DNA from 2 places in the Citrobacter amalonaticus genome. Region 1 is predicted to be linked to the other one. Evidence: riboswitches for the same ligand, from Rfam matches in the RefSeq annotation. Region 1 holds a riboswitch; the other holds the start of a gene.
What was found. A riboswitch is a leader RNA that binds a small molecule or an ion and turns the genes downstream of it on or off. The one in region 1 is predicted to bind cobalamin.

Region 1 (3,471 bases):
TATAAGTACCTTATTGGTAAAAATTTGCCCTGTAATACGTGTAAAATCGAAGAGACGGACGCGTAATTTTGACTCGCGTGGCTAATATCACGTCTTTAATTTCTATTTCGTGATCTGCTTTCACGAACTGACTAAAAAGTCTCCCCACCCAGGGAGACTTTTGTTATTGTCCCTTGTGCTTTCTGTCATTTACACACAAGGATAGGGGATGATAAGAAGTAAATGTAAAATTTATGTTTTCATTATAACAATGGATTAACTGAGGGATTTTATCATGATTTCTGCGAGTACCCTGAACTCAGAACTCATTAATAAAATCGCACAGGATTTTGCGCAAGCGACCAGCCTGGCTGTTGTGGTTGTCAATATTCACGGTGATGAGATTTCTGAGCTGTTTAATTTCACGCCTTTTTGCCAACTGATGCGTCAGCATCCGCAACACAGTACCCGGTGTCGTATGAGCGATCGCTGTGGGGGACTGGAAGCGTCAAAATCGGATCAACCCTGTATTTATCGCTGCCATGCCGGGCTTACCGATTTCTCTATTCCTCTCGTGATCGCAGGCCATCTTGTTGGGTTCGTCCTGTGCGGCCAGGTGCGTTTACGTAACGATGATGGTGCCGATCTGCTCGATATCATGAAGGTTGACGATCGCTGGCAGGCCGATCCTGAACTGCTCAATGAGTTCAGTAATGTCCCGGAAATGGACTATTCACGCGTGATGGCCTCGGCGGATCTGCTCAAACTCATTGTTGAAAACTGCCTCAAAAAGCAACTCAATTTCGTGGTGATTAAAGACAGCACGCAACCTGCTGAACCTGCGCGCCCGGCACGCGCCGCCAGCCCTCATGACAGCAAAATGAAGAAGGCGTTACGCTATATTGATGCACACCTGTCAGACGATCTTCGCCTTGAAGATGTGGCGTCGCACGTTTATCTGAGTCCGTACTACTTCAGCAAACTGTTCAAAAAATACCAGGGCATTGGTTTTAACGCATGGGTCAATCAGCAGCGCATGGCCAGTGCCAGAGAGCTGCTTTGTCACAGTGACTGGAGCATTGCCAGCATTGCCCGCAATTTAGGTTTTTCGCAAACCAGCTATTTTTGCAAAGTGTTCCGTCAGACTTATCAGGTTACGCCGCAGGCCTATCGGCAAAAAATAAATGAAAACTTGCCGGCTGAATCGGCATAAATAGCAATATTTTGCTATTGCCGATTTTTGATATTCTCGCGTAATCCGGTCATTTATAATGGTTAAGTATTTTTAGTACAGCAATAAATTGTCATAGCGCAATAAAATATCGCTCTTTGCGGAATAAACTTCACCAGTTTTTATTTCTGTGATGAGATACAGTGTCATCGTTAAGAGGTTTCATTATTCTCTTGCATGACATTTCATTCAGAATCGTTTTATTGCGACATTTCTTGTTGATAAAAAATGCGCAACGAATAAGTAACGAAAAAGTATTGTTGTGATGAGGAGAATTCATTCTGTTCATCATTTAAGCTGACAGGTTTGACACAATTGTGTCTGGGAAGGGGGTGAAAATCCCCCGCAGCCCCCGCTGCTGTGATGCTGACAACCCCGTGAAGACCACTGATCGCAAGATTGGGAAGGACGGGCGAGGACGACGCTAAGCCAGAAGACCAGCCTGTCGGATACTACCAACAACTTCGGTGGGAAGTGGGTTGCTCAGATACGTACAGTCGGAAGACTGGGTGTCAGTACATCCCTACCACCCTGAACAGGATCAGGGTCATGGCGGCAAAGCAGTACGCGTTTGTTCTGGCTGGTACCGGTAGTGGCTGTGGTAAAACCACGGTGACGCTGGGCTTGCTGAACGTGTTGAAACAACGTGGTTTACGCGTCCAGCCCTGCAAAGTCGGCCCTGATTATCTGGATACCGCCTGGCATACGGCCGTCAGCGGTACCGCCTCCCGCAATCTCGATAGTTTCATGCTCCCCGAGCCGGTGCTTAATGCGTTGTTCCGTGAACAGATGCAGGACGCGGATATGGCGGTGATCGAAGGGGTGATGGGACTGTACGACGGCTACGGCACTGATCCTGACTACTGCAGCACCGCCGCGATGGCAAAACAGTTGGGCTGTCCGGTGATTCTGCTGGTTGACGGGAAAGCCGTTTCTACCTCCATTGCCGCCACGGTGATGGGCTTCCAGCATTTTGACCCGACGCTGAACATTGCCGGCGTTATCGTTAACCGCGTCAACAGCGAGTCCCATTTCCAGTTGCTGAAAACCGCTATCGAGCACTACTGCGCTGTGCCGGTGCTGGGTTACGTCTCGCGCGTTGACGGTGTCGCGCTACCTGAACGGCATCTGGGACTGGTGACCGCGCGCGAGTCTGTCGTTAATCAACAATCATGGCAGGATTTCGCCGCCCGGCTGGAAAGCACGCTGGATATCGATCGGTTGCTGGCCTTAAGCCACCTTCAGGCATTGCCGCAAGGCGAATGGCCAGAACGTCCTGCGCCCAACGCCGGAGAAGGACTGACGCTGGCGATGGCTGATGATGAGGCCTTTAATTTTTATTATCCCGATAACGTGGCGCTGCTGGCGCGTACCGGCGTCAACATTGTTCGCTTCAGCCCGATCCACGATTGCGAATTACCCGATTGTCAGATGGTCTGGCTGGGCGGTGGTTATCCGGAACTGCACGCGGCCGCGCTGGCGGCCAATACCACAATGCTGGCAAGCCTGCGTGATGCGCACCTGCGCGGCGTCGCCATTTATGCCGAGTGCGGCGGATTAATGTACCTCGGTAGCCTGCTGGAAGATGCCGACGGGGTTGAGCATCGCATGGCCGATATCCTCCCCGGTCGCAGTAAAATGGGTAAACGACTGACCCGCTTCGGCTATTGCGAAGCGCAGGCTCTGCAGCCCACGCTGCTGGCCGCGGAAGGCGATGTGCTGCGCGGTCATGAGTTCCATTATTCCGATTTTTCCCCTGAAACGCCCGCCGTGCTGGCATGCCGTAAAGTCCGTGACGGTCAGACGGTGCAGGCGTGGTCCGGCGGCTGGCAAATCGGCAACACTTTCGCCAGTTACCTGCACGTTCACTTTGCTCAGCGTCCATTAATGCTTAATCACTGGCTGAATGCCGCGCGGGAGGCGTTATGACGCTACTGGCATGGTGCGTGGCCTGGCTTCTCGACGTCGTGATTGGCGACCCGCCAGACTGGCCACATCCGGTGCGCTGGATAGGCAATCTGATCAATGCCGTGCAGCGGCTTATCCGCCGCTACTGCAACAGTAACCGGGCGTTACGCATCGGTGGTGGGGTGATGTGGCTGGTGGTTGTGGGCTTAACGTGGGCGGTTGCCTGGGGCGTGTTACATCTGGCGACGCTGATTCATCCGTGGCTCGGTTGGGTCGTTGAAGTCTGGATGATTTTCACCGTGCTGGCGGGGCGCTGTCTGGCAACGGCGGCGCAAGAGGTTGAACGTCCGCTA
Region 2 (3,471 bases), 1.5 Mb from region 1:
CATCGCGGAACTTGCGGACTATCTGGAAATCGAAAACCATATGCCGCGTGCGTTTACTGAAGCGCAAGCCGAAGCGATGGTGACGATTGTCTTCAGCGCAGGCGCCGAGGCGCTGGACGTGGGCGCGGAACAGCGTCGTCAGTTAGAAGAGCGACTGGTACTGCAACTGCGCATGATTTCGAAAGGTGCGTATTACTGGTATCGCCGTGAACAAGAGAAGATGCCCCTTATTCCGGGTAACGTGAAGGAAGAGTAATGAAACAGTCAGTTCAGGATAAAGGTACGCTGTTGCTGGCGCTGGTCGCTGGCTTGTCAATCAATGGCACATTCGCGGCGCTGTTTAGCTCCATCGTGCCGTTCTCTGTATTCCCGATTATCTCGCTGGTGCTGACGGTGTATTGTCTGCATCAACGTTATCAGAATCGCACCATGCCTGTGGGGTTGCCGGGCCTGTCTGCCGCCTGCTTTATTCTCGGCGTTCTGCTTTACAGCACCGTGGTGCGCGCGGAGTATCCGGATATCGGCTCCAACTTCTTCCCGGCCGTGTTGTCGGTCATTCTGGTCTTCTGGATCGGCGTGAAAATGCGTAATCGCAAGCAGGAAGTGTCGGAATAAAAACGGTCGATGTCCAGGCCGGATAAGGCATTTATGCCGCTATCCGGCGCTGCTTTGCCTGATGGCGCTGCGCTTATCAGGCCTGCAACGTATCACTTCGCCGTCAACAACACCCCGCACTCCATGTGGTGCGTATACGGGAACTGATCAAACAGCGCCAGACGTGACACGTTATGCGTCTGGCTTAATGTTTCCAGGTTCTTGCACAGCGTCTCCGGATTACAGGAGATATACAGAATGCGCGGATACGCCTGCACCATTTTCTCCGTCTCGCTGTCCAGACCGCTGCGGGGCGGATCGACAAAAATCGTTTCGCACTGATAGCTTTTCAGATCGATACCCTGCAAGCGGTTAAACTCGCGCACGCCGTTCATTGCCTGAGTAAACTCTTCCGCCGCCATGCGGATAATCTGCACGTTATCAATCTGATTCGCCGCAATGTTGTATTGCGCGGCGGCAACGGACGGCTTGGCGATTTCGGTCGCCAGTACGCGATCAAAGTTGCGCGCCAGCGCGAGCGAAAAGTTGCCATTCCCGCAGTACAGTTCGAGCAGATCGCCTTTCGATGCGCGGGTGGCATCCAGCGCCCACTCCAGCATCTGAATGTTCATTGCCGCATTCGGCTGTGTAAAGCTGTTCTCTACCTGGCGATAGATCATCTCTTTGCCCGCGACCGGCAAGCGTTCATCGATGTAATCCTGGTCCAGCGCGATTTTGGTTTTCGTTGCGCGGCCAATCAGATGTACGTTCAGGTTTTGCGCACGCAGAGCATCGCGCAACGCTTCGGCGGCTTCACGCCACTCGTCGTCCAGTTTTTTATGATACAGCAGCGAAACCACCGCCTGATTGCTCATGGTGGTGAGGTAATCAATCTGGAACAGCTTATGGCGCAGCACGCGGTTGTCGCGCACGCCTGCGATCATCGCGGTCATCAACTGGTTGATCAGTTCACTCGCCGCCGGGAAGCTGTCGACGCGGATTCGGCTTTTGCTCTGCTGATCAAAAATGATGTGATACAGGTCGTCACCATCGTGCCAGATGCGGAACTCCGCACGCATACGGTAGTGACTGACCGGTGAGCGAAACACTTCCGGAACCAGGTCAGAAAAGGGAGCCATCATACTCTGCAAGCGCACCACTTTCTCGGCGAGCTGCGCATCATACTGTTCTGTCGGAAGGTGTTCGGGGGTCATGATGTATCCTGAAAAATATAAGTACGCTGGGATTGTAGGGATTGCTCAACAGATGTCCAGACATTGATGACTTCCAATTTTTAACAAACGCGCTGGACAGTAAGATGTTACAAACTGTAGCATCCGTGTGCCGGTCCTGTGAGTTAATAGGGAATCCAGTGTAAATCTGGAGCTGACGCGCAGCGGTAAGGAAAGGTGAAATGAGAGCGTAAGCAGACACTGCCTTCGGGTGGGAAGTCTTCATTTCTATTATCCCTGACGGGGATAACCCTCCAAGCCCGAAGACCTGCCGGCTTACGTCGCAACTGGTTTTCATCATCGCGTACTATCGGTGGGACCTGCGGCATCCTTCTTATATTGTGGATGCTTTACAATGATTAAAAAAACATCGCTGCTGACGGCGCTCTCCGTCACGGCTTTTTCGGGTTGGGCACAGGATGCCACCCCTGACACGCTTGTCGTGACGGCAAATCGTTTTCAACAACCTGTTAATACCGTTCTGGCCCCTACTGATATCGTCACCCGCGAGGATATCGAACGCTGGCAGTCCCGAACCGTTCTGGATGTCATGCGCCGCCTGCCAGGCGTGGATGTCGCTCAGAATGGCGGCATGGGGCAAAGCTCTTCTCTGTTTGTGCGGGGTACCGAAGCGAAACACGTTCTGGTGTTAGTCGACGGTATTCCGGTCGCCCGTCCGGGCATTTCGAATAACTCCGATATTGACCAGATTCCGGTTTCGCTGGTACAGCGCATCGAGTATATCCGCGGTCCGCGTTCAGCGATTTATGGCTCTGGCGCGATTGGCGGCGTGGTGAACATCATCACCATGACGGGTGAGGAGCGTTCGCAGATTAATGCTGGCGTGGGGTCAAAAGGTTATCAGCAATATGACGGTACGTACCGCCAGCGTTTTGGCGATACCGTGGTAACCGCGGCCGGGGCTTATCAGACCACCAAAGGTTTCGATGTTCAGCCGCGTTCCAGCTACAGCGGCGATGGCGATCGCGATGGCTATCGCAATAAACTGTTCTGGGGAGGCGTTGAGCACAAATTTAACGACCAATTCGATGGTTACTTCCGTGGCTACGGCTATGCCAGTAATGCTGATTATGATCAGGGAAGCTGGGGTTATGACGGCGGAAACGACGAGCACCAGAATTACACCCAGTCGTGGGATACGGGGTTGCGCTTCAATTCTGGTATCTACTCGTCGCAGCTGGTCGCCAATTACCAGCGTATAAAGGACTATAACTACAGCAGCCTGAACGGGCGCTATGCGACAGGTTATAGCCTTGATGATATGGAACAGCGCTACGTCCAGTGGGGCAACAACGTTATTGTCGGACACGGCGCTGTCAGTGCTGGCGTCGACTGGAAACAAGAAAAGCTGATGTCCTTTGGCGAGTATGGGACAGACAACTATAAGCGTGATAACACGGGCCTCTATCTGACCGGGCAACAGCAGATTGATAGCGTGACGCTGGAAGCGTCGGGCCGTGAAGACCATGACGACCAGTTCGGCTGGCACGGTACCTGGCAAACGGCGGCGGGATGGCAGTTTGTTGATGACTATAAGGTGACGCTTTCCTATGGTACGGGCTTCCTTGCGCCTTCACTGGGGCAACAGTTTGGTGCGGAGCGTTTTGGTATCGCCTCTAACCCA

Region 2: it holds a riboswitch for cobalamin, as region 1 does, so the genes downstream of both, btuB (TonB-dependent vitamin B12 receptor BtuB) here and AL479_RS00160 (cobyrinate a,c-diamide synthase) in region 1, are expected to answer to the same signal.

What each region holds. Positions count from the first base shown of each region.
Region 1 is NZ_CP014015.2:25,927-29,397, reverse strand. It holds gene pduF (propanediol diffusion facilitator PduF) at 1-66, shown strand, start outside; gene pocR (transcriptional regulator PocR) at 275-1,192, shown strand; cobalamin riboswitch at 1,496-1,671, shown strand; gene AL479_RS00160 (cobyrinate a,c-diamide synthase) at 1,760-3,139, shown strand; gene cbiB (adenosylcobinamide-phosphate synthase CbiB) at 3,136-3,471, shown strand, end outside.
Region 2 is NZ_CP014015.2:1,569,819-1,573,289, reverse strand. It holds gene fabR (HTH-type transcriptional repressor FabR) at 1-256, shown strand, start outside; gene AL479_RS07555 (YijD family membrane protein) at 256-615, shown strand; gene trmA (tRNA (uridine(54)-C5)-methyltransferase TrmA) at 708-1,808, opposite strand; cobalamin riboswitch at 1,923-2,117, shown strand; gene btuB (TonB-dependent vitamin B12 receptor BtuB) at 2,182-3,471, shown strand, end outside.